Regions from separate parts of the Buttiauxella sp. BIGb0552 genome, predicted to be linked through region 4. Evidence: predicted binding sites of a transcription regulator. Region 4 holds the regulator's gene; each other region holds the start of a gene.
What was found. The regulator LexA, encoded in region 4, represses DNA repair genes until DNA is damaged. The targets are predictions, from matches to a motif close to TNCTGTATGTACATACAGNA.
Positions count from the first base shown of each region.

Region 1: sulA (SOS-induced cell division inhibitor SulA) is a predicted target of LexA. The motif match lies at 4,657-4,676, and genes of this name have one in related genera.
Region 2: EDF88_RS04420 (metal-dependent hydrolase) is a predicted target of LexA. The motif match lies at 5,809-5,828, and genes of this name have one in related genera.
Region 3: sbmC (DNA gyrase inhibitor SbmC) is a predicted target of LexA. The motif match lies at 1,599-1,618, and genes of this name have one in related genera.

Region 1 is NZ_SODY01000002.1:242,000-249,612, reverse strand. It holds gene fabA (bifunctional 3-hydroxydecanoyl-ACP dehydratase/trans-2-decenoyl-ACP isomerase) at 1-130, opposite strand, end outside; gene EDF88_RS05995 (Lon protease family protein) at 199-1,953, opposite strand; gene matP (macrodomain Ter protein MatP) at 2,129-2,581, shown strand; gene ompA (porin OmpA) at 2,687-3,766, opposite strand; gene sulA (SOS-induced cell division inhibitor SulA) at 4,126-4,635, opposite strand; gene EDF88_RS05975 (TfoX/Sxy family DNA transformation protein) at 4,856-5,470, shown strand; gene yccS (YccS family putative transporter) at 5,467-7,602, opposite strand.
Region 2 is NZ_SODY01000001.1:951,635-959,247, reverse strand. It holds gene katE (catalase HPII) at 117-2,378, opposite strand; gene cedA (cell division activator CedA) at 2,537-2,776, shown strand; gene EDF88_RS04430 (tetratricopeptide repeat protein) at 2,856-3,542, opposite strand; gene EDF88_RS04425 (L-cystine transporter) at 3,676-5,067, opposite strand; gene EDF88_RS04420 (metal-dependent hydrolase) at 5,201-5,791, opposite strand; gene kduD (2-dehydro-3-deoxy-D-gluconate 5-dehydrogenase KduD) at 5,905-6,666, opposite strand; gene hxpB (hexitol phosphatase HxpB) at 6,823-7,491, opposite strand.
Region 3 is NZ_SODY01000004.1:580,128-587,740, reverse strand. It holds gene EDF88_RS14795 (FUSC family protein) at 1-1,015, opposite strand, end outside; gene sbmC (DNA gyrase inhibitor SbmC) at 1,104-1,574, opposite strand; gene dacD (serine-type D-Ala-D-Ala carboxypeptidase DacD) at 1,780-2,946, opposite strand; gene sbcB (exodeoxyribonuclease I) at 3,211-4,638, shown strand; gene EDF88_RS14775 (APC family permease) at 4,685-6,049, opposite strand; gene gabT (4-aminobutyrate--2-oxoglutarate transaminase) at 6,256-7,554, opposite strand.
Region 4 is NZ_SODY01000006.1:36,063-43,675, forward strand. It holds gene plsB (glycerol-3-phosphate 1-O-acyltransferase PlsB) at 1-2,063, opposite strand, end outside; gene EDF88_RS17355 (diacylglycerol kinase) at 2,190-2,558, shown strand; gene lexA (transcriptional repressor LexA) at 2,667-3,275, shown strand; gene dinF (MATE family efflux transporter DinF) at 3,350-4,681, shown strand; gene EDF88_RS17370 (CsbD family protein) at 4,841-5,050, shown strand; gene zur (zinc uptake transcriptional repressor Zur) at 5,133-5,648, opposite strand; gene EDF88_RS17380 (cupin domain-containing protein) at 5,754-6,257, shown strand; gene EDF88_RS17385 (conjugal transfer protein TraF) at 6,429-7,613, shown strand, end outside.

The sequences.
Region 1 (7,613 bases), on a different contig from region 4:
TCATCTTGACGACGCGGTCCATCATCAGCATGGATGGCGCAGGCAAACGTGGGCCTTCAGCACCAAACAGTTCGCCACGACCAGAGGCAAGAAGATCTTCTTTTGTATAGGATTCGCGTTTATCTACCATGTTTACAGTAAGCCTTATTGTAATGAAGCACGCATGTTAGCTAACACGTGTACGCTCAACAAGTCCGATCAGTTTTGATTGAACCAATTGAGCCAACGCAGTGGCCATGGATAGCGGTGCCGAATATCTTGCGCGGATGCCTGAGCGATTCGCTCTTGTACCGCGCGCATGAGTGTATTTTGCCCTTCGCCATCCCATGGCAGATTTGTTAATAAGGGTAGTGCATCAGTGACATCATCGATGGCCCAAATGGTGAATTGCCCTTGTTCTACAGCATCCAGAACGTCCTGGTGCAGGCAAAGGTGACGCACATTGGAAACAGGAATAATCACCCCTTGCTTGCCGGTAAACTCGCGTTGCTGGCAAATACGGAAGAAACCTTCAATCTTCTCATTCAGGCCGCCAACCGGTTGTACACGACCAAACTGGTCGACTGAACCCGTCACTGCGATGTGCTGATAAATCGGTACATTCGCCAGCGCACTGATTAATGCACACAGTTCGGCCATTGAGGCGCTGTCGCCATCCACCTCACTATAAGACTGTTCAAAAGTCAGAGATGCAGAGAAGGGGATTTGTTGGTCAAGCTGCAGTTCAGACATCAAAAATGCCTGCATGATCATCATGCCTTTCGCATGAATATTGCCGCCTAACTCAGCTTTGCGTTCAACGTCAGTAAATTCACCATCACCGACATGCACCACACAGCTGATACGGGAAGGTTCACCAAATGCACGTGGATGCCCTGGGAACTCAATCACCGACAAGGCGTTGATCTGGCCAACCATTTCCCCTTCGGTTTCGATGAGGATTTGCTCAAGCAGAATTTCATCCTGCATGCGTTCAGCAAGATAACCTTCACGCCATTCACGCTGTGCCAGCATTTGCGTCAGTTCTTCAGCACCGAAGCTGTCTTCTTCAGTGAAGGCTGCGACTTCGCGCAACTGACGGCTTATCCATGATGGACACAGTGGCAGCGTTTCCTGGTCGCCGGTATAACGCACGGCTTCACGGATTAACGCTGGCCATGCATCAGTTGCAGGGGCAGGCAGAGATTTTGATTTGGCGACTGCGTAAATCCACTGGCACCACAACGCCATATCGTCAGCAGAAGCAATCTGCAGGTTTTCTTCAAATTCGCTATAAATCGCCGAAGTAGCCAGCTCAGGTTCCATATCCTGGAAGTCTGCCAGCGATTCGCGCTCGCCAACCAGAACCAGTTTCAGGCTCAATGGTAACGAAGGAATATTGATTGGAAGAGGACGCGTTTCGTCGGGTGAAATCCAGTCGAAGCGACCCTGAATGACCATTTGCTTCAGGCGCAGCCACAACAGCGGTTGTGCTAATACGCTACGCAACGATAGCACCAGAATGCCACCGTTGGCACGGTGAACCAGGCCCGGAGTCAGAGTAATTTCACCTGCAAACTGACGCACGCAGCCAAACAGCTGGTCCGCTTCAATCCAGTCGGCAGCGACAACATCAGACAGTCCTGCAAAATTGTCTTCTGCGGACTCGGCCGGCCGTAACGTTGCCTGACTGCCTTCTACTAGGTAGTGGCCGCCCGTCAGAGCGTTGTCTTGCGACCAGCACTCACGTGCTGCTTCGGTAATAAGATTAAGGTATTCGGCTTCTTCAGCGGCTTTTACCAGCATCAGATCGGCCGAGGCTACCGGTTGGCTGAGCTGCACCAGTCCGTACGACAGACGGGGTTGCACAGCGGAGAAAGGGGCAGTTTCGGAATCATAAGGCTGTGCGAAAATTTCCTGATAGCTTTCGGTATCAGGTACAAGAGCACGCCATTCAAGTCGATTAGTCGTCAAAGTCGCTATTTATTAATTAGATGTCAAAGGCGCGATTATACAAGAATAGGGAAGGTAGCACACGGTTTATGCGGAGCGGCAAGTTTACTTAGCTCACAGCTTTCATTTTTCAGGTAAGCGAAAATAAAAAAAACTGTTATTCTGAAATGAGTTACACGGTCACACTGAGATCGCAATGAAATATCAACAGTTGGAAAATCTCGAGAGCGGCTGGAAGTGGAAGTATCTGGTCAAAAAACACCGCGAAGGCGAATTAATTACACGTTACATCGAAGCTAGTGCGGCGAAAGAAGCCGTTGATGAACTGTTACGCTTCGAAAATGAACCTGTGCATGTGTTGAGCTGGATTGAGAAACATATGAATCCAGAGCTTCATAATCGTATGAAGCAAACTATCCGCGCGCGGCGTAAAAGGCACTTTAATGCCGAGCATCAACATACCCGTAAGAAGTCCATCGACCTTGAATATTTGGTTTGGCAGCGGTTAGCAGGGCTTGCTCATCGACGAGGGTGTACCCTCTCAGAAACTATTGTGCAATTGATTGAAGATGCTGAGCGTAAAGAGCAATACGCCAATCAGATGTCATCGCTCAAACAGGATCTCCAGGCTTTGCTAGGCAAAGAGTAGAGGGGCGGTTGTATTGACCCTGAGCTCTGCTTTTCGGTTCTGTGCATTCACCAAAGAATAAAAACAAAAAACCCCGCCTAAGCGGGGTTTTTTTATAACGGTAACTTATGCCGCAGGCTGAGTTACAACGTCTTTGATACCTTTAACTTCGATCTCTACGCGACGATCTGGAGCCAGGCAATCAATCAGTTTAGCTTTAGGAGCTACGTTATCACAGGTGTTGCCAGTAACTGGGTTAGATTCGCCCATACCGCGTGGGGAGATCTTGTTAGCTGGGATACCTTTAGAGATCAGGTAATCAACAACAGACTGTGCACGTTTGTCAGACAGTTTCTGGTTGTACTGGTCAGAACCGATACGGTCGGTGAAGCCCAGAACTACAACAGAACCATCTTTCGGGTCGAGGTTGCTCAGCTGAGTATACAGCTGATCCAGTGCCTGCTGACCTTCTGGTTTCAGAGTTGCTTTGTTGAAGTTGAACAGAACATCAGACTTCAGAGTGAAGTGCTTGGTCTGTACTTCTGGAGCTGGTGCTGGAGCTGGAGCTACTACTGGAGCTGCAACTTCGCCCTGACCGAAACGGTAAGAAACACCCAGGCTCAACAAGCCGTTGTCTGGACGAGTACCAACGGTAGCAGCGTCACCAATGTTGTTAGTCCACTGGTATTCCAGACGGGTAGCGATATCGCGGGTAACTGCCCACTCGATACCACCAGCAGCCAATGGAGATACGCCAGTGTCGTGATCGCTTACACGGTTACCAGCAGCATTCATAGCTGTAGAATCTGCACGCCATACCATACCACCCAGACGAGTGTAGATGTCCAGATCGTCAGTGATTGGGTAGCCCAGTTTAGCGGTCAATTGAACGCCTTGCGCTTTGAAAGCACCGTTTTCTACGCTGCCTTTATATGGCATACGACCTAACCAGTCATAACCCATTTCAAAACCAACGTACGGGTTAACCTGGTAACCACCGAACGCACCAGCACCCAGTTGGCTGTCATGAGTTGGGCCATTACCGATGCCGTTATCATAGCCGTTCTGGTTAGAGAAACCGGTGTCGTGGAATTGGGACCAACCCAACTTACCACCTGCATACCAGGTGTTATCTTTCGGTGCGGCCTGCGCTACGGTAGCGAAGCCAGCCAGTGCCACTGCAATCGCGATAGCTGTCTTTTTCATTTTTTGCGCCTCATTATCATCCAAAAAGGCCATGAGCTTTAAAATCGCTCTAAAGCCCAGGGTTAAATCCTTCGCCCGAGTTTATGCTCACTTGTTACTCTACCGATCAATCGGTGTTATGAAGAGCAACCCTGGCGAGCTAAAGTCTACAACGTAGTTTAAAACTTACAAGTGTGAAGTCCGTCAGGCATATGAAAAAAAACGACTTGTATACACATTTTCTAACATTTTTGCGCGTAATTCACACTCTAAAGATTTGCTGGAAGGCCGCCTGGAGCGGCTTGGGACGCGGATTCTTGATAATTCACAATGAATTGTCAAGGGTTCATAAAAAGTTCCAAGAATTCTCTTAAATTTACTTAATGATACAAACTAGAATGAATTTTTAGCTCACTTCGTGGTCGACACCCTGTTTCCGAGATACGGGTCGGTCGCATAATGAAGCCGATTGCATTCCCCATTTCGGCAGCAGATGACAATTGCAAATGCTCTTCATCCGTCAATTCTTCAGGTAACCAACCGATAACAACGCTGTAATTTCCTGTCTGCAATGCTTTTACCATAGCATCTACGGTGAAAAGTGGATCTAACTGGCTCACTTGCATAACTTTTGCCAGCGGAAGACCTGCCGATTGTAGCCACTGACGACTTAATTTCTGCTGTGGTGTTAGCCACAGCTGCCAACGTGACTGTTGCCCCAGTTGTTGAAGCAGTGGCAATAAAACCAGTTGTGTAACCCATGGCTGATCTTCGCTGTAGATCACTTCACTGATCAACCCTTTAATGTTGTTACCCGCAGATGACTGGGCCGTAGAAGGCACAGCATTTGTAACAGTGGCAACCTGAGTTCGAACGTTATGTGAATGCATCGTTAATCCCGCCTGATGGGTTACTGTATGGATATACAGTAATGCCTGTTTGGATAAAGATCAATCTAAATTTCGGAAAGTGTCTCGCAATTTCATCATGTAATTCGACGGAAAGTGAGAATGTGATTGCGGTGAGTGATTAGGTTACTTATTTTCGTATTACAGGGAGCGCTAATAAACCGTATCGATAAATTACTGCATGATATTTAAGGATATATTCATGAAAAGAAGATCTTATGCGAGGATTCATCAATCTAAAGAATACTTATCCCCACTGGGAGAAATTGGCTGCCGGTCACTATTTGGTGGGTATAGCTTGATGGTACAAAACGTTGTGTTTGCCATGGTTTCAGAAGGGGAGCTTTATCTGCGAGCATGTGAACAAACGGAAGTCTATTTTGTTAAACGAGCCTCGCAGCCTCTGCTTTACAATAAACGTGGACGTACTATCGAACTCAATTATTACCGCGTTGATGAGGGGTTGTGGAGCGATCGTGAAAAGTTAGTTCAACTGTCAATGGATGCTCTATTCAGTGCCCGGCGCGAAAAATCCCGGCAGCGTGCTCAGCAAAGGCTTAAAGATTTACCCAATTTAACGCACAGTCTGGAGATGATGTTGTGGGAAGTCGGTATTGCTGATGTGCGTACCCTTCATGCCTTCGGCGCAAAGCGCTCTTGGATAAAGCTCAGAGGCGTTAAGAAAGGGCTTGGCGTACAGGTATTGCTGGCATTAGCTGGCGCTATTTGCGGAATTCATGAGGCCGCACTCCCGGCGGCAACACGCCAGGAGTTGGTCGAGTGGGGACATCATTACGAGAAACGCCAAAGACGTTAATTGTGTTGTTGTGACACAAGTTGTTGAAGGCGCGATATTTCTGGTAATAGCGCAACCAGCAGACCAATCTGCTGAAGCACCAGTGGCTCTTTGGAGTCTGGTTGCGGTTCAAGTGTGGTTATACGTTCAGATAGTCCCTGAAGTGCTTTTTGTACTCGCTCTTCATCTGCTGGCAGGTGATGAAGTGCATCGTCGACGTAGCACACAGCATCATCAAGCAGTAGCAAAATATCCTCGTTGATCAGTTTTTCACGATGTGCACCCAACGCTGAGATATAGCTGTTGAAGGTGTGATTCAGACACAATAGGCGAAATGCTGTTTCCCGCATCTCCGCTGAAACACGCGGTTCAGACGACATATTCGACACAACTGAAGCCAGTTCAGCATCTTTATTATGTGCGTCCCGGCGTGCAATACGGTACTCAAGCCTATTGTCACGACCCTGGTGATATTGCTCAAGAATCGCATCCAGATAACGGCAGTTAGCGTTAAATGCACGCTCCACCACTAATGGCAACCGGCGAAAACGCCAGTCAGGCCAAATGAAACTTACGGCGGCCCAGGCGATGGCACATCCTAATAAGGTATCGAAGATACGTGGCATTGCGACTTCAAATCCTTCGCCCAACAGGTTGAAACAGAGCAACACCAGCAAGGTGATAAACATGGTGGCGTGCGCATATTGCACATTGCGAAAAGCAAAGAAGAGCACGCCAGTAATCACAATTAAAACAAGCTGTCCTTCAATTGATGGCACAAAGAACAATACCGGAAGCCCGACGGCCACACCCACCAAAGTACCAATAATACGCAAAGCCAGGCGTCGGCGAGTGGCGCTGTAGTTAGGTTGGCAAACGAAGAGACTGGTCAAAAGTATCCAGTAGCCATGTTTTAACCCGGTGAATTGAATAAATGCATAGCCGACGCACAGTACAACGGACATGCGCACCGCATGGCGGAATAACGCTGATTCTGGTGTTAAATTGCGTTTTAATCGCTGCCAGATATCTCCAAAGCCAGTTAAGCGATCATCCAACAGGCGGTTTTCAATATCGCTGTGCGGAGCGGCGAGGGCTTGTTCAGATTCAATAGTGGCTAACTGAGCATCAATGGCGCGCAAATTACTCACCAGGAAGCCAAGTGCTTTTAATTCACTCGCCAGATACTGATCCGTTTTTAATCTCTCAATTGCGGCGTCAAGATGGGTAAACGCGCGCTCGAACCGTGGGTCATGTTGATATTTCACGCGTAATAAAACGGAGCGTGAAAGCTGCAAGCAGGCCTGAGATTGCATAGTTAACAGGCGTTGAAAGCGAAACATAATGTCGCTGTAGCGAAACTTATCGCGCAGTGCTTGGTACTGGATGTGGGAAGAGCTGGCGCGCTCGTGAATATCCTGAGCGACAAAATAGTAGTGCAGAGTCCGCCGAGTGCCTCTCTGTCCACGATCTCCGCGTAAGCGTGTCAGCAACGAACCTTTGGTTTGATTCAGCACTGTCACAAGCTGGCTATTTGCCATCGCGAGCTCAAGCATTGGTGCCTGGCTTTCTTCTTCGATATCCGGGTCAAATAGGGTTGCTTTGACTTCGAGATAACGCGCGAGGCTTTCATAACAGCGAGCCAGGTTATCCTGAAGCGGTCGAATTGGGAATATAAGATGCCCGGCAAGCGTCAGTAAGTTGTACCAGATGGCACCTGCCAGCAGCAAAATGGGTTGTTGATACCAGTGATCGTACAAAGAAATGCCGAGCATGGTATAGATGGCGATAAGCAACGCCCCAAATGCGATAGTGGCGTACCGCTGACCTAACCCACCCAGAAGAATGAACCCGCTGGTAGAAACCATTAGCCCAATACCAAACAGCACAGGCCATGGATATAACAACTCCACCGAAGCGGAAGCGATGAAGAAACTAACCAAAGTAATCAGAAGATTACGTAAACGGCCGGTGAGACGGTCATCTAAATCTGCAAGAGCTGCTGCAACAACGCCAAGCGTTAACGGAATAGTTAGCTTGACCTCGCCCAACCACCATGGGAACGCAGCAGTGCCTGTAAGCGCAATGAAAATACGTAAGTTATAGAGCCAGGTGCTGTTCCAGGTATAGCGGCGCAAAATTGGGCTAAGCATTAATACTCACT
Region 2 (7,613 bases), on a different contig from region 4:
TCATACTTCGAGTTGCAGATGAGTTGACTTTACCCATTAGCCTTTCTGCCACGCGAATTATTTAGGGAAATATTTTGAATAGAAAGCCGTCACTGATGTGACGGCTTTTTTGTGGGTTAAGCAGGAATATGGCTAATTTTATTACTGCGCGACCAAACGCGGTGCGCAGCTAAGAGTTTCAGGAAATCATCGGTAAATGCAGTCGTGACAGTGTCACCTTCTACCACACCTTCCTCACCCTGGTTATTATCGATTCCTAGCTGAGTTTTGAACTGGCGGGCATCACCTGCAAGGCCAATGACCTTTAAGTGTTTATAAGCTTCCAGTAAATAATAAGCTGCGTCACCGTTATTGAGAATTGAAGTGAGATCGCCGCCGGGAACAATCACCGCATCCACTGTGACCGATGGCGAACCGGTAAACGTAGCGGCCACCGGGAGCAGGGAGCCGTCATCAGCGCTTGTTTCACCCATGCGGGAAAACAGTAATTTAGTGTGCACGCCCTGAGCTTTCAGCGCCTTCATCGCTACCAGGACATCCGCAGCATTGGCTTTTTCACTCAGCAAAATAGCCACCACACGGCCTTTCACTGAACCGCTTGGCACGGCATACAGACTTAGGCTTGGATCTTTCTTCAGGCCGTTCACATCTTTTGGCGGCGCAACATGCATCTGTTCATCAGACAGTTCAACTCCGAGATTTTCTGCGACCGGATGGGCAAGGGAAATATCAATATGTGTCAAATGATCCAGTACACGTTCGCGGATATACGGCCTCGCGACTTTGGATAATTCGAAACTAAAGGCACTGATGATGTGCTGCTGTTCCACCGGAGTCTGGCTTTGCCAGAATAGGCGCGGTTGTGAATAATATTCGCCAAACGATGGGCTGCGTTCACGGACTTTATGGCCCTCAATACGCTCCTGGTAACTTTCGAAACCGCCACGTTTTGGCCCTGGAGGTGTTTCACGCGGCCAGTTGTCGTTGATGGAGTTGGGTTCGTAGTTGGCTGGATTGTTGTCGATATCCATGCGATGCATGCCGTCACGCTGGAAGTTGTGATAAGGGCAGGTCGGACGGTTTATCGGAATTTCATGGAAGTTCGGCCCGCCGAGACGGCTGATTTGTGTATCGGTGTAAGAGAACAAACGACCTTGCAACAGCGGGTCGTTACTAAAATCTAATCCTGGAACGATATGGCCCGGATGGAATGCCACTTGTTCATTTTCGGCAAAGAAATTATCCGGGTTACGGTTGAGCGTCATTTTGCCCACCAGATGAACCGGCACCAGCTCTTCGGGGATCAGTTTGGTTGGGTCGAGCAGGTCAAAGTCATATTTAAATTCATCTTCTTCCGGAATTAATTGCAAGCCCAGTTCATATTCCGGGAAGTCACCGGCTTCAATCGATTCCCAAAGGTCGCGGCGGTGGAAATCAGGATCACGTCCGGTCAGTTTTTGCGACTCATCCCACAGCAGAGAAGCTTTACCCGCGGTCGGTTTCCAGTGGAAGCGCACGAAAGTAGCTTTACCTTCTGCGTTAATCATGCGGAAAGTGTGAATCCCAAAACCTTCCATGGTGCGGTAGCTGCGCGGCAGGCCACGGTCAGACATCGCCCAGATGACGTTGTGTAGTGTTTCAGGTTGCAGCGAGACATAGTCCCAGAAGGTGTCGTGCGCGCTGCCACCTTGCGGGATAGCCCAATGTGGCTCAGGCTTCACTGCATGGACAAAGTCCGGGAATTTGTGTGCATCCTGAATGAAAAATACCGGAGTGTTGTTACCGACTAAATCGAAAATGCCTTCTTCAGTGTAGAACTTAGTGGCAAATCCGCGGATATCACGCACTGTATCGGCCGATCCTGCGCCACCTTGCACCGTTGAAAAGCGCACAAATACCGGGGTGATTTTGTCGGGGTCGGAAAGAAAATCTGCTTTGGTCACTTCCGCCATATTTTTGTAGGGCTGGAAATAACCGTGTGCCGCTGATCCGCGCGCATGAACGATACGCTCGGGAATCCGCTCATGGTCAAAGTGGGTGATTTTTTCCCGCAGGATAAAATCTTCCAGAAGCGTAGGCCCACGCGTACCAGCACGCAGCGAGTTCTGGTCATCAGCAATGCGCACGCCCTGATTGGTGGTCAGAGGGTAGTTTTCACCGTTTTTGCGATGCTTATCGAGCAATTTCAATTTTTCGTTGGAGGTGTCCGGGCTTTTATAACTCCCTGCCGCAGTGGGTTGCGCTCCCGGAGGGCTGGGTTCAGTTGAAGGGCGATGAGAGCCATCTTCGGGTGCCAGCGAATCCATACCAGGCTTCGATTCATTGGCGTCATGTATAGGCGCACTGTGATTCAGAGGGTGCTTATCGTTAGTCGACATTGAACTCATCTCCTGTTTTAGTCCTGCTCTAATTGGGCTTCGTATGGCCCAAAACAGCTTTAACTATAGGACAAGGTCATCTCGACGCGAGACTTATGGGACAGTTCTCCGTTATCATAGCGAAGTTGTTCATCAATTTAGTTTTGATTCCATTGCCTATGAAACCTTTACGCCAACCGAATACTCGTCCCGTTCTTACGTACCAACCGCGTGTTGAACCCTCACCACCTTCTCATGCTTTTCGAGTGGATGGGTTTAAGGATGTGTGGCTGCTAAGCAATCGCTACGTGGCTTTTGTGCTGGTAGGAAATGCGTTCCGCCAGTCACCGCCCTTTACCTTACCGGAATCGGCACAACGCTGGGCAATACAGGTCAGACATGAAAATGAGATTTACTGAGAGAAGAACTAGCTCAGAGCTGTTTTAATAGACGTGAGTTTAAAGGCCTGCTGGGTGCAGGCCCTGAACGCTGATTGACTTACCCGCCGTTACTGAGCCGCTCAAACTCTTCACAACCGGTATCAAAGCCTTCCATGCAGCTCAAATTTAACCACTGCAATGCACGCTGTTTATTGACAGCGATAAAACCTTTTTCGCCGTTTAAAAATAACATTCCAGCCCAGTACTCAGCGTATCCGGTGCGGGAGAGTGTAGAGCTGCGTTTAAACCAGAAAGTGGCTTTTTCGTCATCTTGCGCTGTCCCTACACCGTTGGCGTAGATTAACCCCAGGAACATTTGCGCATCGACTGCCGAGTCACTTTCTATATCCTGCGAGGCGCTTTCAAGCAGTTCAATGGCCCTGGTGTAATCGGGTTTACCCGCTTGGGTATTAACGAAAATGCGTGCCAGAGTCACTTTTCCAGACTGGCTGCCTCGTTGTACGGCCTGCTCTGCTAACGATTTAGCCTGTGGGTAATTAGCGGTAGCAGGATCAAGTATTTTGAGTTGAGCCAATAACGCCATGGCGTCGGCATCACCCTGAGCGGCTGATTTTGCAGCCCAGCTTTCTGCCTGCTGATATTCGCCGGCACTAACCAGGGTATCGGCAAGATAGAATTGCGCGCGGCTGTCACCTTCCTGCGCATGTTTCAGGTAAGGGCTATCGACATTTTCTGCCCAGGCGCCAGAGACAAAGAAGAAAAGTAGAATGCAGAGTCGTTTCATTGAGGGAAGAGGTCCGTTGAAGGCGAAAGTATTTTGGCACCCTGATAGGGGCTCTAAGTTATAAATAAAAAAAACGGTTCCCTGTTAAAGGAACCGTTTATTGTCGCAGATTATAAGGTGGTTTTGCTACTGATTAGCGATGCGCCAATTCCGCTTCTTCATCACTATTGAGTAATTCTTTATCCGTCTGCTTCATCAACTGGCTGGTGATAGTACCGGCAGTCATTGAACCGCTAACGTTCAGAGCAGTACGACCCATATCAATAAGTGGCTCAACAGAAATCAGCAATGCTACCAGTGTGACCGGCAAGCCCATGGCTGGCAGAACAATCAGGGCTGCGAAGGTTGCACCGCCACCGACGCCCGCAACACCTGCGGAGCTTACGGTTACGATACCAACCAGAGTTGCAATCCAAATAGGGTCCAGCGGGTTAATCCCGACGGTTGGAGCGACCATCACCGCCAGCATGGCAGGATACAGACCAGCACAACCGTTCTGACCAATGGTGGCACCAAAGGACGCAGCGAAGCTTGCGATGGACTCAGGAACACCCAGACGGCGAGTTTGCGCTTCAACGTTCAATGGAATGCTGGCGGCGCTTGAACGACTGGTGAAGGCAAAAGTCAGTACAGGCCAGACCTTACGGAAGTATTTCAGCGGGCTCACGCCGTTTACGGCCAGCAATACTGCGTGCACGCCGAACATAATTGCCAGACCGAGATAAGACGCAACCACGAAACTACCAAGTTTGATGATGTCTTGCAGGTTTGAACCGGCAACAACTTTGGTCATCAGCGCAAGTACACCATATGGCGTCAATTGCATGACCAGGCGCACCAGCTTCATTACCCAGCTTTGCAGCGTGTCGATAGCCACCAGAACACGTTCACCTTTCGGCGCATCGTCTTTGAGTAATTTCAGTGCGGCGACACCCAGGAAGGCCGCGAAAATCACTACGCTAATGATTGAGGTTGGATTCGCTCCAGTCAAGTCAGCAAACGGGTTTTTCGGCACGAATGACAGAATCAGTTGCGGCACGTTCAGGTCAGCCACTTTGCCCACGTAGGTGGTTTCAATGGTGCTTAGACGAGCGGTTTCAGCTGTACCTTGTACTAAACCTTCAGCCGTCAGGCCGAACAGGTTGGTCACCAACACGCCGACAAGTGCCGAGATCAAAGTGGTAAACAGCAAGGTTCCGATAGTCAGGAAGCTGATTTTCCCCAGTGAAGAGGCATTATGCAAACGAGCTACCGCGCTCAGAATTGAGGCGAACACTAATGGCATGACGATCATTTGCAACAGTTGTACATAACCGTTACCAACGATGTTAAACCACTGGATAGATTGTTTAAGTACCGGGCTGTCTTCGCCATAAATGGTGTGCAGCGCCAGGCCAAATACTACGCCCATTGCTAAACCAAGCAGTACTTTTTTTGCCAGACTCCACTGTTTGTGGCGAGTTTGCGCCAGCAACAACAGCAGAATAACGAACACGATAACGTTCGCTATAAGTGGAAAATTCATCCCCGTATCTCCTGAGTGTTTTTTAAATAGATGGACTGATTGCCATCTTTATTGTGTAAATCGTACCAGAAGCTTAGAACGACACTTATATTCAAAAGGAATTGATTATTACATTTTGATTAGTTTCGTCTAATTATTGTGCTGAATGGTGATTTAAAAGGCTGTTGAAGGTCATTTGCATTGAAATTATCACCTGTGATGACCAACGCACCGCACTGTTATCGGGCAAACTTTGCGGCATCCACACAGCCAGACCAAACAGCGCCATACACAAAACGCGTTCAAGTTGGTTGCCTTTTTGCGGTCTGACAATCGGAAAGCGAAAGCGCAAACGGCATGGCCACAGCAGTGGAACTCCAGCAGGCGTAAGCATATCTGCCAGAATATGGCTCAAATAACCCAACACCATGCCTTGTAACGCATCGGCGGGAATAACCCAGGTTTCAGGGACTTTAAGATAGAACAGTGCAAGGCTTGCAAACACCGCAAACAAACTGTGTGTAAAGCCCCTATGACCGCAGGCACGGGCGATAGGTTTGGAAATCCACGGCAGGCGCTGGCCCAGAAACGACTTTGGATGGTCGATATCTGGTAACAAGCAGGTCAGAATGGCTGACGGCACAATATGCCACCAGTCTCCTTGAGCAAGCACGGGCGTGAGTTCGGCGTTTTTTGCGAAAACTGCGCAGGCAATGGAAAAAAGAAGATGGCCTTCCGCCGTCATGATACTACCTGGATGAAAACTGTCGATTCATACAGTATAGGGATTTTATACAGTAGACGGAAGAGGTGACGGCGTAACATTTTGCTACCGCCGGTTACCCGGCGATAGCGGATTTACCGGGCTAGCCAGCCACCGTCGACTGCAATGGTATATCCGTTGACGTAATCGGACGCGCTTGACGCGAGAAAAACTATTGGGCCTTGTAGATCCGCGGGAGCACCCCATCGGCCGGCTGGAATACGGTCGAGTATTTCCTGGCTGCGCACTTCGTCATCACGCAGTTGTTGAGTATTGTTAGTAGCCATATATCCCGGTGCAATGGCATTCACATTAATACTGTGTTGTGCCCATTCGTTTGCCAGCAGTCGCGTGACACCGAGCACCGCGCTTTTTGATGCCGTATAAGAGGGAACCCGGATACCGCCCTGGAATGACAACATTGAGGCGATATTAATAATTTTCCCGCCACCACCTTGCCTGATGAATTGTTTTGCTACCGCCTGAGAGAGAAAGAACACTGATTTAATGTTCAGGTTCATCACGTCGTCCCAGTTTTTCTCGCTAAATTCAAGGGCGTCTTCGCGGCGAATGGTGCCCGCGTTATTGACCAGAATGTCTATTTTCCCCATTCCCGCCACAGCTTGTTCGATGATGCCCGGAATGACCTCGTGCTGACTTAAATCTGCCTGGATGGCGAGAAAACGTCGCCCCAACGCTTCCACTTTTTGCGCGGTTTCGTGCGGAATTTTGCGGTTCACACTAACGATGTCACAACCAGCCTCAGCAAGGCCGATCGCCATTCCCTGACCCAATCCAGTGTCACAACCTGTGACGATAGCGACTTTACCCTGCAGATTAAAAGCATCGAGAATCATAGTTACCCCGGTATCCGGAAAAGCGCATATGCGCGTGTAAATCAAGAATAGATACGGGATGGGGGAAATTCAAATTAATATGAAATAGTGTTTCAATAATTTTGACGGAGGTATGATTTCGAGAAAGATGCGGGGAGTCCCGCACCTTATAAAAGATTAGCCAAGGAGGTGTTCAGCGCGTAATTCAACCAGTGACGGGAGTTTAACGTTGGCAAGACACCAGCGCACATCATCATGGTTTTCTTCGGCGGGAACCACGATTGAACGCATCCGTGCAGCTTTGGTGGCAATCATTCCATTTACGGAATCTTCAAGTGTCACACAGGTAAGGGGATCGACACCTAATTTTGCTGCGGCATCCAGGTAAACCTGAGGGTGCGGTTTGCTGTAAGACAGGTGTTCAGCTGAGGCGATGGCATCAAACTGGTCACGCAGATCAAACATTTCCAGAACGCGTTCAAGCATATGCAGAGGTGATGCAGAAGCTAAACCTACTTTCAGCCCCTGTGCTTTGCACAATGCAACTGCTTCACGCACACCTGGCAAGAGAGGGCGTTTTTCTTCAACTAAGGAGATGGCTCGGGTAATGACACGGTTGGTCACTTCTTCACGCGTTGGACCATTCCACGGTTGGTGTGAGAACCACAGGTCGACGACCAGATCGATACGCAAGCCGAGCGTATCGGGTAGTTCGCAACGGCGGGAAATATCTACGCCTATGCTTGCCATAACCTCCAGCTCTGCTTCATCCCATAACGGTTCTGAATCAATCAACAAACCGTCCATATCAAAAATTGCAGCTACAATTTGGCGAGTAACAGCCATTTATCGACTCCTGTCATTTATGTATTAAAGATAAGATCTCTAATCAATAGCTGGAATTACCCGAGGATGCCACTGCTTTGTGAAATTCGCCCGTAAAGCTCAGGCGAAATCACACCGGACAA
Region 3 (7,613 bases), on a different contig from region 4:
GTTGACGAGCAAGCTCCAGACTCAACCAGACATAACCGTGAATTGGGGTTTCCTGAAGTTTCCCATTTCCCCCTTCCTGCATGAGCTGGCGCAATTCGCTGACGATCTCGGTCAGCTTTTCATTATTAGCAGAAATCGGTGATGGGTTACCGTCATGCAATGCATGGGCAATCGCAGCGAGTGTGCGTTGCGTCATCTGCTGAGTATCACGCAGAGTATGAGCATTGATCATCAGGAAATGGCTCTCTCGGGAAGCCCAGTAAGCATTGATTTGCAGCTCAAGCGTGCACACCATATTACGGCTGACAGTTTGTATCGCCTCGAAAATAGATTTCTGGATGTGAGTTTCTTTGCTGCTCGGCCCAATCAGTGCGCGCATTTTCACTACATCGGTCAACACCTGATGCAGATGTTTTTCTAAACGCGGGCGCTCCAGCAAGTTCGGAGAAAAACCTGCGTTATAAACCCGACCAAAGGCGGTGACGAAATTCGCCATTTGAATGCGCCAGTGGATAAACGCACGCTGCGGATAAATACTGGTAAATAGCATTGCGAGTAATGATCCGAAGATAACATCACCACTGCGCCACAACGCAATTTCCATATCACCAGCCGGTGCACCCACTACGACTGCGAGGGTAATACCAATCAGCAGAGCCTGATACGGGCGTTTCCCCAGCGCCAGGTAACCGCAAATAAACATCGCAAAAGCGCACCAAACCAGCATCAGCGGCAGAGAAAACAGCTCCAACCTTAGCGCAATAAGCCCCATGGTTGCGCCACAAATGGTGCCGCCAATACGTTCAAAGGCGCGAGGTACTACATTTCCCCAAAAGGATATTGGCCCCATCACCACCACTAAAGTGATTAATGGCCATGTGCCTTCCGGAACTTTCAGAAGATGAACTATGAGAAAGGTAAGAACAAATGCCAGCGCGATACGAACGCCATGCACAATTCGGTAGTTGCGATAAACGCGTAGTTCAAACGGACTTAGTGATTTGTCGGGGCGCACACCCGGCTCTCCTGAAACAAAAGCGTGATTGTACCTGTTTTTTAAGTGTGGGCATCACAAAGTTAGGGGGCTTACGCCCCCTTCAGCTTCACTCTTGATCTGCAACCGGGATATACATATCAACTTCCCACACTCCACTTTCAGAGCCATCATTCAGATAGTGCTCAAAGCAAGGTTTGCCGGTTAACTGGAAGCGGTTATCTGCAAGGAGACTATCAAAGAAGAGATTCCATGGTTTTGCGAAATCGCCGTCGTCAACTTTTGCACGCGCGACGGCATATTGCCCTGCTTCAATGCGTGTAGTGATGACACCTTCACTGTTTTCAGGCACGGTAAAATCTTCCGCAACAGAAACAACCGTGTCGCAGCGTAGCTTTTCCGCAGGTACAACATCTGGGTTGTCGTAGTAAACCGCCAGCCACTCTTCACCGACGACTTTATGAGATTTAACCCATAGAGAAAGTTGCTCAAATCCTTGTTGAACCGTTTTTTCCCACGGCCCTACCATATGAAAACCCGCTACTTTTCGCTCATGAACTTGTTGTACGTTAAATTCCATATGACCTCCTGACCCGATTAAAAGCACTGTATATAAATACACCACTCTATTGCTGGGAAGCAATCCTTTGGCAGGGTGATGTGGTTACTTTGCGAGCAAGATCGCTTTTCGCCAATAAATCGTAGTACAGACGAGAAGCACAGGTTAGAACTAAAGGCGAAAAAAAAGGCCGACATAAAGTCAGCCTGTTGAAAATTTTAAGCAACTACAACTTGTGGCTCAGATAATCACTAAATCGCGACCATGCACTGCCCTTTTTAACATCGGTTAGCGTCACCAGCGGCCAGTGTGCAATCAGCTTGTCGCGGTCAAACAGTTCAATTTCACCAACATGTTGGTTAGCGGCGACAGGCGCTTCCATCTCCGGGTTATCAAGGACATATTTGGCTTTAATATTTGGAACTTCCGATTTTGGCAGTGCCAGATAGACATCCTGATTGGTGCCGACTTCAACTTTCTTTTGGTCGCCATACCAGACAGTTTCGGTGCCAATTTTTTTGCCTTTATGCAGCACCTGCACAGTATCAAAATTATCCTGACCCCAATGTAGCAGTTTGCGCGCCTGGTCTTCGCGGCCTTTCGGGCTTTCAGCTCCCATTACAACTGCAATTAAGCGGCGCTCGCCATCAACACTTGAAGCGATAAGGTTAAAGCCTGCACTGGCAGTATGGCCGGTTTTCAAACCATCCACATTCAGCCCTTTATCCCACAATAGGCCATTGCGGTTCTGCTGCGTGATGCCATTCCACGTGAGGCTGCGCTCGCTATACATATGATAAAAATCAGGCTCGCCGTGGATAATGGCGCGAGAAAGTACCGCTAAATCATATGCCGAACTATGCTGGCCTGGGGCATCAAGACCGTGAACAGTTTCAAAATGGGTATCTCGCAGTCGCAGTTGCTGCACGTATTTATTCATCATCGCCACAAATTGTGGCTGCCCGCCAGCGACGTAATCGGCTAACGCGACACAAGCGTCGTTCCCGGAATCAATAATCAGCCCGCGGCTTAAATCATGTACCGTTAGTCGGTCACCGGCTTTCAAAAACATCAGCGACGAACCGTCAAAAACCGGATTCCCTTTCGCCCAGGCATCTTTACCGACGGTGACCATATCGTTTGCCGAGATACGCCCGCTATCAATGGCGCGATCCACTACATAGCCGGTCATCAGTTTGGTCAGACTCGCCGGGTTGCGTCGCACATGTTCATTTTGCGCAGCCAGAATTTGCCCGGTGGTGTAATCCATCAATACCCATGAACCCGCCTGGATTTGTGGCGGTGGTGGCGCATTAACAAAGATATCGTCGGCAAAAGCGGTGTGAGCAGAAAATGACAGCAGTGAACAGACAGCAAAAAGACGGATCTTCAACGATATACCCTCGGTAACAATAAATTCAGCCGCTTCTTTTACTGGAGTTTGCGATAATTTTCGCAATTAAATTGCAAAAAGTTATGAATAATCAAATTTGCTCGCCGGATTGGATACTTCTCCCGGTGGTGCAGGCGGCGGGTTAATGGTTTACCATGGCGTTATGCAGCACCAGCAAATAATGATGAATACATGGAGAGAGTTTTAGTGGGATTTCAGTTTAATAACAGTATGTTAAACATCACTCAAGGGCGGGGGTAAACCGTGGAAAATTCAACGCAACAACCGACCTTCCTCTTTCATGATTATGAAACTTTCGGCAAGAGCCCATCCCTTGACCGCCCGGCGCAATTTGCAGCGATTCGTACCGATGACCAATTCAATGTTATCGGTGAGCCAGAAGTCTTCTACTGCAAACCCGCTGATGACTACCTCCCACAGCCAGAAGCGGTGATGATTACCGGCATAACGCCGCAACAAGCCCTGGCGCGCGGTGTCAATGAAGCCGATTTTGCAAAGCGTATTCACGATATCTTCACCGTGCCGAAAACCTGCGTGATCGGTTACAACAACGTGCGTTTCGATGATGAAGTTACGCGTAATATTTTTTACCGTAATTTCTACGACCCTTATGGCTGGAGCTGGCAGAACGATAATTCTCGTTGGGATTTACTCGATGTGATGCGCGCCTGTTACGCGCTGCGCCCGGAAGGAATTATCTGGCCTGAAAACGAAGAGGGGCTGCCGAGTTTTCGCCTCGAGCACCTGACCAAAGCCAATGGCATTGAACATGCGAATGCGCACGATGCGATGTCAGATGTATACGCCACTATCGCCATGGCGCAATTAGTCAAAACACGCCAGCCGCGCTTGTTTGAGTACCTCTACAGCCATCGTTCTAAGCACAAGCTCAACACGCTGATTGATATTCCGCAGATGAAACCACTGGTGCATGTTTCCGGGATGTTCGGCGCATGGCGTGGCAACACCAGTTGGATTGCGCCGCTGGCCTGGCACCCGGATAACAAAAATGCAGTGATAATGGTCGATTTAGCAGGTGATATTTCGCCGTTGCTGGAGCTGGACGCAGATACGTTACGCGAACGCTTATATACCCCGAAAGCCTCACTGGGCGATGCCGCAGCCGTACCAATCAAACTGGTTCATCTGAACAAATGTCCGGTACTGGCGGTGGCAAATACGTTGCGCCCGGAAGATGCCGAACGGTTAGGAATCGATCGTAAGCGTTGCCTGGATAACCTGAAGTTACTGCGCGAGCACCCTGTGGTGCGTGAAAAAGCTGTGGCTATCTTTGCTGAAGCCGAACCTTTTGTACCCTCTGATAATGTTGATGCGCAGCTTTATAATGGCTTTTTCAGCGATGCTGACCGCGCGGCGATGCGCATTGTGCTGCAAACCGATCCGCAAAATCTGCCGGCTTTGGATATTACGTTCGCCGATAAACGCATTGAAAAGCTGTTGTTTAACTATCGCGCTCGTAATTTCCCAGGAACACTGGATGAAGCAGAACAACAGCGTTGGTTAGAACACCGCCGTGATGTGTTGTCTCAGGAAGCGTTGCAAGCCTACGCGCAAGAACTGGAGGCGCTGTATAACCTGCATGAAGGGGACAAGGAAAAGACGGCGTTGCTTAAGGAGCTGTTTGAGTACGCGCAGTTTTTGGTAGGGTAATAGATAGCAAAAAGGCCGCTTTCGCGGCCTTTTTCGTATTTAGCTGTTACGCTAAATCTTCGTTGAATTGTGGAACCGGGTTACGGAAGCGACGAGTCACGAAGGCCAGATAGGTCAAGCCGATGGCTGCCCAAATCAGACCCAGAATCATCGAGCTTTCTTCCAGGTTAATCCACAACGCACCCACTGTCAGCGCGCCACAAATTGGCAGCACCAAATAGTTGATGTGATCTTTGATGGACTTGTTGCGCCCTTCACGAATCCAGAACTGGGAAATCACTGACAGGTTAACGAAGGTAAACGCCACCAGCGCACCGAAGTTAATCAGCGCGGTGGCTGTTACCAGGTCAAACTTAATCGCAAACAGCGCGATGATACCGACCAGTACCACGTTCAGTGCCGGGGTACGCCATTTCGGGTGGATGTAGCCGAAGAAGCGCTCCGGGAACACACCGTCTCGACCCATCACATACATCAGGCGAGAAACGCCCGCATGTGCCGCCATACCTGACGCCAGAACGGTAACACAGGAAAAAATCAGGATGCCAAACTGGAAGGTTTTACCTGCCACGAAGAGCATGATTTCTGGCTGTGACGCGTCCGGATCGTGGAAGCGGGAGATATCCGGGAAGTACAGTTGCAGGAAGTAGGACACCACAACGAAGATCACGCCGCCAATCAGGGCAGTCAGGAAAATCGCTTTCGGGATGACACGTCCTGCATCTTTGGTTTCTTCAGACAACGAGCTAATGCCGTCAAAACCGAGGAATGAGAAGCACAGAATGGTCGCTCCGGTAATCATCGGCACGACGTTCGCGTGTTCCGACCAGAACGGACGTGTACTGGTTAATGTGCCCGCACCTTCACCATTTGCCACACCGTAAATAACCAGACCGGTGATGACCACCATGACGAACATTTGCAGCACAACAATAAGGCTGTTGAAGTTAGCCACGGTTTTGATGCCGCGCAGGTTGGAGATAGTCATAAAGCCAACCAGCAGCACCACGAAAATCCACGACGGGATAGACGGCACCAGGGCTTCAAAATAGATTTTCGCCAACAGGATGTTGATCATCGGCATAAACAGATAATCAAGCAAGGCAGACCAACCCACCATAAAGCCAACCACTGGGTGGATTGCTTTTTGAGCGTAGGTATAGGCGGAACCCGCTGATGGGAAGCGGCGTACTAGCTTTCCATAACTTAACGCGGTGAACAAAATTGCCACAAGGGCAAACGCGTAAGCCGTAGCGACATGTCCGTCGGTAAGGCCAGATACAATCCCAAATGTATCGAACAAGGTCATAGGCTGCATATAAGCAAGGCCCATCATAACAACCGGAATGAGCGTCAGGCTCTTACGGAGTTCAACACGAGATTTAGCACCTGCGGTGACGTTAAGCGACATGGTCATTCCCCCAAACGGCGAATACCTGCGCAAAAGCAAAAAGCTGCCCCATCTGAATTTCCTCGGCGACACGACTGTCGTTTTTTAAAAGCTAGTATCTATCCGGTACGAAGCCCGGCCTCTTGGTTTTTTTGGCGGATGCCTGTTTGACTACTAGAACTTAATGCAAAAAAATAACCGACGCGTTTAACGTCGGTTTTTTGTTCTCATTTAGTGAGGCGCGTATTTTGCACCAATTCGAGGCAGGATGACAAGATATTGAGGCCTTCATTAACAATTTCTTTTTCAGCCGTTAACGGGACGAGAAAACGAATGACATTCGCTCTCACTCCACATGACAGCAATACCAAACCTTTTTTGCCTGCTTCTTTCACAAGTTCCTGTGTTAACTCTTTATTTGGGCGGTGGCTATCGCGTGCTTCCACCAGCTCCATTGCAATCATGGCGCCATAACCACGCACATCACCAATGCAATCAAATTGCTCGGCCATCTCATGCAAACGATGGGTAATGAGCTCACCAATTTCCTGTGCTTTTTGATTGAGGTTTTCTTGCTCAATAACATCAGTGACCGCCAGTGCCGCCGCAATGGCCACAGGCGAGCCCGCATAGGTGCCACCAAGACCACCTGGCATCGCCTTATCGAACAGCGATTTTTTGCCAACAAGCGCTGAAAGTGGGAAGCCGCCTGCCAGGCTTTTTGCCATGGTGATGAGATCCGGCTCCACCTCGCTATGTTCAATTGCGAAGGTTTTACCAGTGCGGCAGAAACCACTTTGGATTTCATCTGCAATCAGAACGATGCCGTGCTTATCGCACAACGCCCGCAGTTGCTTCATAAAGGAAGGTGACGCGGCATAGAAACCGCCCTCACCTTGCACCGGCTCAATAATGATGGCGGCGACTTCGTCTGGCGAAACATCAGCAGCAAAAATACCCGCCAATGACGCCAGCGCCTGAGTGTCACTCACGCCAAGATAGGCCGCCGGATAAGGAGCGTGATAAATGCCTGCCGGGAATGGACCATAGCCCTTTTTATACGGCTGCACTTTACCCGTTAAGGCCATACCGAGTAAGGTCCGGCCGTGGAAGGCCCCACGAAATGCGATGATGGCCGAACGCCCCGTCGCAATACGTGCCACTTTAATGGCATTTTCGACCGCCTCGGCACCCGTGGTAAGGAACAGCGTCTGGCATGGTTCGCTTATCGGCACCAATTTGTTTAGCCGTTCGGCAAGCTCAATATAGTTGCCGTAGGGGGTCACCTGGAAACAAGGATGGGTAAATTTTTCAAGTTGTTGACGCACCGCATCAATGACTGCGGGGTGATTATGCCCGGTATTTAGCACCGCAATACCCGAGGCAAAATCGATATAGCGTTTGCCTTCAACATCCCATAATTCGGCATTTTTCGCTTTTTCGATGTATACCGGCAGTGCATTGCCGACCCCATGAGGAACCGCCTCTTCACGCCGCGACTGCCATTGCTGATTGGTTTGCTTCATACAGACTCCTTGCGTGCAAAAAAACTCCGCAAAACAACGCAGAGAAGAAAATTTAAACG
Region 4 (7,613 bases):
ATCACCACTTCTTCACCCGTAAGGGTAATCAGATCCTGGCGAACCAGTTCATTAAGCAGCACATCCATTTCACTGGCAAGTTCAGCTTTTTCCCAACGCAGGAACAGCTCAGACTTCAGCATTGGGTAGAGTAGCTCAACCTGACGCAGAAGCTCGCTACGGGAAATGTGGCGATGCTGCGTGATAATTGCAGCCAGCAGAGAAGGCAACACCAGCATATGCAGGATGTTGTTACGGTAGTAAGTCATCAGTACTGCCTGCTCACGCGGCAGAATGATGATGTCACCAATCGTATCTTTCTCTAATTCAAACTTGTTCATCTGCAACGCATGTTCGATAAGCGCTTCTGCTGGCTGATCTGGTGCGGTCGCATCCGGTGAATACGGCACATTACGCAACAGGCTCAGGTAACAGTTGAGCTGTTCGGTCAGTTGTTCGCGCGTCAGTGAACGCTGGCGCGATGCCAGGAGCGCGGTACAACACAGGTTCATGGCGTTTGCCGCGCCTGCATTGTTAATACGCACCATCAGTTCGGCAGCAATTTCATTAACCGTTGGCGTTAACCATGCCGGGCGAATGGATTCAATCGGGTCGATTGAATCACGCCACTCAGGCACTCGCTGGTTGAGGAATGTCATCAACGGCATAGGTTCGCCGAAGTTAACATAGCCCTGGCCGAGGTTACGCAGCTTGCTCAGCCCACGAACCATCTGCATGAAGCTTTCTTTTTCTTTGGTCGCACCGCGCAGTTCTTTTGCGTAAGTCCCCACTTCCATTACATGCTCGTAGCCAATGTAAATTGGCACCAATGTAATTGGACGAGTACCGCCACGCAGCATGGCCTGAATGGTCATCGACAGCGTGCCGGTTTTCGGGTCAAGCAAACGGCCGGTACGAGAACGGCCACCTTCCACAAAGTATTCAACGGAATAGCCACGGCTAAACAGCTCGCCAAGATATTCACGGAACACGGTGGAGTAGAGTTTGCTGCCCTTAAAGGTACGGCGAATAAAGAACGCGCCCAGGCGGCGGAAAATCGGGCCTGCTGGCCAGAAGTTCAGGTTGATACCCGCCGCAATGTGCGGAGGAACCAGCCCCTGGTGGTAAAGCACGTAAGACAAAAGCATGTAGTCCATGTGGCTGCGGTGGCAGGGAACATAGACAATCTCGTGGCCGTCGTGAGCCAGTTGGCGTACACGTTCTGCATTATGAACGTTAATGCCCTGGTACAGGCGGTTCCATGTCAGACCTAATACGCGGTCGGTCAAACGCACGGCTTCGTAGGAGAAGTTCGCTGCAATTTCTTCCATCAAGGCAACAGCATTCTGTTGCGCTTTTTCATGGGAGATTTTCTTACTGCGTGCTTCGTCTTCTACTGCGCGTGCAATCGCTTTTGAGGCCAGAAGTTTGTTAAACAGATCCTGGCGCACCGGCAGACGCGGGCCTACAGTCGCTAAACGCTGGCGAGCAAAGTGCATACGCGCCACGCGTGCCAGTTTTTGGGCGATTTTTTTATCTGTACCGTGATCGGTTGCCATCTGGCGCAGCGAAACAGGTGCGGAGAACCGCACAAAACTGTCGCGCCCAAGCCAGGATACCGCGAAGAATTTCTGAATGCCGTTAAGCATCTTCAGTGGCGGGTTAACTTCGCCTTTTTCGCGACCCGGAGAGCGGCCAAACATCACCGATACCGGCACCATCTGCACATCCAAATTTGGATTGCTACGGTGCAAGTCGAGATAATCATGGAACAGCTTGATCGACTCTTCCTTTGGCGTGTAATAAGTGAACACGCGCGGGCCGCCATGGATAAAGACATAGCGCGGCAATACCGCACCATCGATCTCTAATGGCTCGAGAGGGTCGGGCAAGTTGTGCGCGAGGCATTGCGCGCGCAGGGTTAATAAGTCCGCCTTTGAGTTATACGGCAGAACGTACATTATTGGGCGTGTGGGATCTAAGCCCAGTTCGGCCTGTGGATCTGCCGGAATGGACTTGCTCTTTACCAGAACGCCTAATGGTAAATTAAGTAATTTGTAGTAGATTCTTGGCCAGCCTGACATAAACGATGTAAAGCCTCAGGTTAATGATGCAAATTCGCCGCAAGAATATCAGAATCTCACCCAGATTTCTGTGGCGTTATAATTTTGACAAGCATTGATGCAAATAATTTGAAAAGGTTTCCTAAAATGGCGAGCAGTACCACTGGACTTACCCGTATCATCAAAGCCGCAGGCTACTCATGGAAAGGGCTCAAAGCAGCCTGGATCAATGAAGCAGCTTTCCGCCAGGAAGGCGTTTCTGCCGTTATCGCCATTGCCATCGCATGTTGGTTAGATGTCGACCCCATTACCCGCATTCTACTTATCGGCTCAGTCGTGTTGGTCATGATTGTCGAGATCCTCAACAGCGCTATCGAGGCTCTTGTCGACCGTGTTGGCACTGATTACCACGAACTTTCCGGGCGTGCCAAAGACATGGGCTCGGCCGCAGTATTAATTTCAATTATCCTCGCGGTAATTACCTGGGTCACGCTGCTTTGGTCGCATTTGCGGTGATCTTTCCAGAATAGTTAAGTGCCTGGTTTTTTGCTTAATTTGTGGTTCCAAATTGACCTTTGACTGTATATACTCACAGCATAACTGTATAAACACCCAGGGGGCGGAATGAAAGCGTTAACTACCAGGCAGCAAGAGGTGTTTGATCTTATTCGGGATCATATCAGCCAGACCGGCATGCCACCGACTCGTGCCGAGATTGCTCAACGTCTGGGGTTCCGTTCTCCGAACGCCGCTGAAGAGCATTTAAAAGCACTTGCCCGTAAAGGTGTGCTTGAAATTGTTTCTGGCGCATCCCGTGGTATCCGCCTGTTGGTGGAAGAAGTGACCGGTATTCCACTGGTTGGGCGTGTTGCTGCAGGTGAGCCACTCCTGGCACAGCAACACATCGAAGGCCATTATCAGGTCGACCCATCACTGTTTAAACCAAATGCCGACTTCTTGCTGCGCGTCAGCGGTATGTCGATGAAAGACATCGGCATTATGGATGGTGACCTGCTTGCGGTTCATAAAACCCAGGATGTGCGTAATGGCCAGGTTGTTGTCGCGCGTATCGATGATGAAGTTACCGTTAAGCGCTTAAAACAACAGGGCAACACCGTTCATCTGTTGCCAGAAAACAGTGAGTTTGAACCGATCGTGGTTGACCTACGCGAGCATAACTTCTCTATTGAAGGGCTGGCTGTTGGGGTTATCCGCAACGGCGACTGGCTGTAAAATCTCTTTAGGTGATGCGCATTTAAAGTGCGCATCACTGCCTTAATTATCTTTGATCTCCTTCAGGAGATGTCATGCAATTATTCTCCACAGCGGATCGTGCGCTCTGGCGCCTCGCTTTACCCATGATTTTCTCCAACATTACCGTTCCGCTGCTTGGCCTTGTCGATACGGCTGTTATTGGTCATCTGGATAGTCCTGTTTATCTGGGCGGTGTTGCCATTGGTGCGACAGCAACCAGCTTCCTGTTTATGTTACTGCTGTTTTTACGAATGAGTACCACAGGTTTAACTGCTCAGGCTTTTGGTGCCAATAATCCCTCAGCGTTAGCTCGTGCACTGGTGCAACCATTATTACTGGCACTAGGGGCAGGGGTGGCAATTGTCTTACTGCGCGATCCCCTCATTTCACTCGCTTTACAAATTGTCGGCGGCAATCAGGATGTGCTCGTACAAGCGCAACGCTTTCTTGAAATCCGCTGGCTGAGTGCGCCAGCCTCGCTTGCCAACCTCGTTTTACTGGGATGGTTGCTAGGGGTTCAATACGCACGAGCTCCGGTTATCTTGCTGGTAGTCGGCAATCTTCTGAATATCGTACTGGATGTGTGGCTGGTGATGGGCTTGCACCTTGATGTTCAAGGGGCGGCACTTGCGACTGTTACTGCTGAATACGCGACATTTTTCATCGGATTGCTGATGGTGAAGAAGGTTATGGGCTTGCGAGGTATCAGTTTTGAGATGCTCAAACAGTCCTGGCGTGGCAATGTTCGGCGCTTACTGGCGCTTAATCGGGACATCATGTTGCGCTCGTTATTACTGCAAGTGTGCTTTGCATCAGTGACCATCTTTGGTGCGCGCTTAGGCAGCGAAATTGTCGCCGTCAATGCGGTGTTAATGACTCTCCTGACGTTTACCGCTTATGCGCTTGATGGTTTTGCCTATGCTGTTGAAGCCCACTCCGGGCAAGCTTATGGTGCAAAGAATCGTGGTCAATTGCTCGAGGTTTGGGGGGCAGCTTGTCGGCAGGCGGGTTTAGTCGCGCTCATGTTTGCCGTGGTGTATGCCCTATTTGGCGAGCAAATTGTTTCTCTTCTGACGTCCATTCCCCAATTACAGCTACAGGCCGATCGTTATCTCCACTGGCAGATTGTGTTACCCGTGGTTGGTGTCTGGTGCTACTTGCTGGATGGGATGTTTATTGGCGCGACAAGAGGCGCTGAGATGCGTAATAGCATGGCGGTTGCCGCTGTTGGTTTCGGCCTAACGCTCTTCACTGTTCCGTATTTAGGCAACCACGGGTTATGGCTGTCTGTGGCGGTATTCCTTGCTCTGCGGGGGCTGGCGTTAGGTTGGATTTGGCGTCGTCACTGGCAGCAAAATAGCTGGTTTAACAATGTACAAAGTTAAGCCGCATGGTTAAAGATTCTTAGTTTTCTCCCCACCACCATATCCTTGACTACAATTATTATCACGTCCAGCAGATAGAGTGGTGTTGGCCAAATGGCAGCACATTGGACGTTGGTAATTTTTTAGCAGTTCTTCCCCCCGAACGATGAGGATATTATTATGAATAAAGACGAAATCGGCGGTAACTGGAAACAGTTTAAAGGCACAGTAAAAGAGAAATGGGGCAAACTGACTGACGATGATATGACTGTCATCGAAGGCAAACGCGATCAGCTTGTCGGTAAGATTCAAGAGCGTTATGGGTACGAAAAGGATAAGGCAGAGGAAGAAGTCGTTGATTGGGAAACTCGCAACAAATACCGTTGGTAATTAGCTTCCCTCAGATGTGTTAACTCTCAGCCCTGCCCTGGTACATGGATGTACCGTTCCATTCAACTCAAATCCAACCAATCTAACGTGACTTCTTTTTACTCTGAACTGAGTGGTCATGCCCGCAAGCATCCGGGTGGCTACAAGCTTCAACTTCTGCACACGCGCTGCATAAGCCGTGCGCCTCAATAACGTTATGATGCAAAGCAAACCCTAACTGGGCCGCCAGTTGGTGCATGATATCTTCCACACCTTCCGCACTACGCTCCTTCACCGCACCACATCGATCACAAATAAACATCGCAGATGAGTGAGTTGGCTGATCGATAAGATTGCACAACACATAGCTGTTAGTGGACTCTACACGGTGTACAAAACCTTGTTCGAGCAGAAAATCGAGCGCACGATACACTGTCGGGGGTTTAGCTTGCGGTTCGCTGGCACGCAGTAAATCCAGCAAATCATAAGCACTGATAGCGCCCGCTTGCTGAGTCAGCAAACGCAATACTTCAAGACGTTGTGGTGTCAGGCGCACATTACGCTGCTCGCATAGTTTTTCAGCCTGCGCTAACACGTTTTGTGAAGTCGTGATGTCCATCAGTATTCCCCTGTAGATTAGCCCTACACTTTATCACAACGCGCAAAAAACGCCGAGTGGTGCGCTTAGCCACAACCTTTTGAGATGACTATCCCGGAGTTTGTTATGAATAAACCTGATTGCATTCGCCACTGGAAGGAAATAGAAGGTGACGATGATTCGACTTATCCAGACAGCGCAGAACGGTTTTCTATTGGCGCGCCACTGGCCCGCAAACTGGGTCTTAATCGCCTGGGAATTCATCATGAGCGCCTGCTACCAGGTCGCCGCACATCTTATCCTCATGCCGAAAGCAGCGAAGAAGAGTTTGCTTATGTGCTCGAAGGGCATCCACAGGTGTGGATTAATGGGCACCTTTACCCACTTGAACCTGGCGATAGCGTTGGTTTCCCTGCTGGAACAGGTATCTGCCATACCTTTATCAACAACACAGAGCATGAAGTCCGGCTGCTGATTGTGGGGGAGGCAAACAAAGCTGAGAACCGAATTTATTACCCGCTAAACCCAGGCTATGCCGCACAGCGTCAGGATCGCTGGATTGACCATCCCCCGCAATTTTTCGGCCCGCACGACGGCCAGCCTTCACGAAAACCGAACGGTAAACTATAAATAAGTTTGCATGGAAATTTTGAACTCATAATCCTGAAGGATAGAAACGGGATTCCGATGGGCGAAACAGCCCACTTTTCAGCCTTTTATTCACAGCAATAGTCCGCCTCTGTTCAGTCATAACTGGCAGGGGCAGTTATTACATCTGATCAACAGACGGACGTGTGGTGAATGAAAAAAATGAAAACTTTGGCGGCGTTTAGCGCCGCATCTTTATTTATGGCAAATCACGCTTATGCGGCGGGCACATGGTCTGAAGCACGAAGTGATGCAATGGGTGGTACTGGTGTCGCTTCCGCGAGCTACGGAAGTGGGGTGCTTACGAACCCCGCGTTGCTGGCTAAGGCTAAGCAGGACGACACAGTGACGGTTATTCTGCCGTCTGTGAGTGCGCAAATTACGGATAAAGATAATCTGCAGGATCAGATTGATGACATTAGCGATAAGGTTGATCAATACAAAAACGTTATCGACGATCTCACCCTGCAGGATATCCTTTTAAATCCAAATGGTTCGCTCAACCAGTTTCAGGGTGCTGCGGGCGATCTGGCTGGAGAGCTGAATGATCTGAAAGGTAAAACGGCAAACGCGAAGGCGGGGGCCAGTATCGCAGTCAGTATTCCAAACGACATGCTTTCGGTGGCTTTTGTCGCAAAAGCCTATGCACGTGCGCATGTTAGTTCTTCCATTGATCAGCAAGATATCGATTATCTCAATAGCATCGCAGGTTCTCGGGCAGTGGCTGGGGGCGTTGCATTAGATGCCGCTATTAATGGCTCCGATGTTATTACCAGCAATCTGAATTCTACTGCTTCTGGCCGTGCGGCTATTGTCTCTGACTATGGTGTGGCGCTTGCGAAGGAGTTTGATCTCGGTGGAGTGCCGGTTTCTTTTGGCGTCACACCGAAGTTGCAAAAAACCTGGCTCTATAACTACACCACCTCGATTTATAACTACGACAGCAGTGACTGGAATAGCAGCCGCTATCGTAATGATGACACTGGTTTCAACGTGGATGCCGGCCTGGCGGCCGATTTCGGCGAAAACTGGACGGTTGGTCTGAGCGGTCAGAACCTGATTTCGCGTGACATTGATACCAAAGATATTCTGATCACCAATGGCAGAACCGGTGAGACAACTAACTACAAAGACACGTACCAGATTCGTCCATTGGTGACGGCTGGTGTAGCCTGGCATAACGATCTCATCACCCTCAGCGCCGATGGCGACCTCACCGAAACCAAAGGCTTCAAAAGCGAAGAAGACTCGCAGTACGTTGGCGTCGGTGCTGAAATTACGCCGTTGCCATGGCTTGCCGTGCGAGCGGGTTATCGTGCTGACGTCAAATCAAACGAC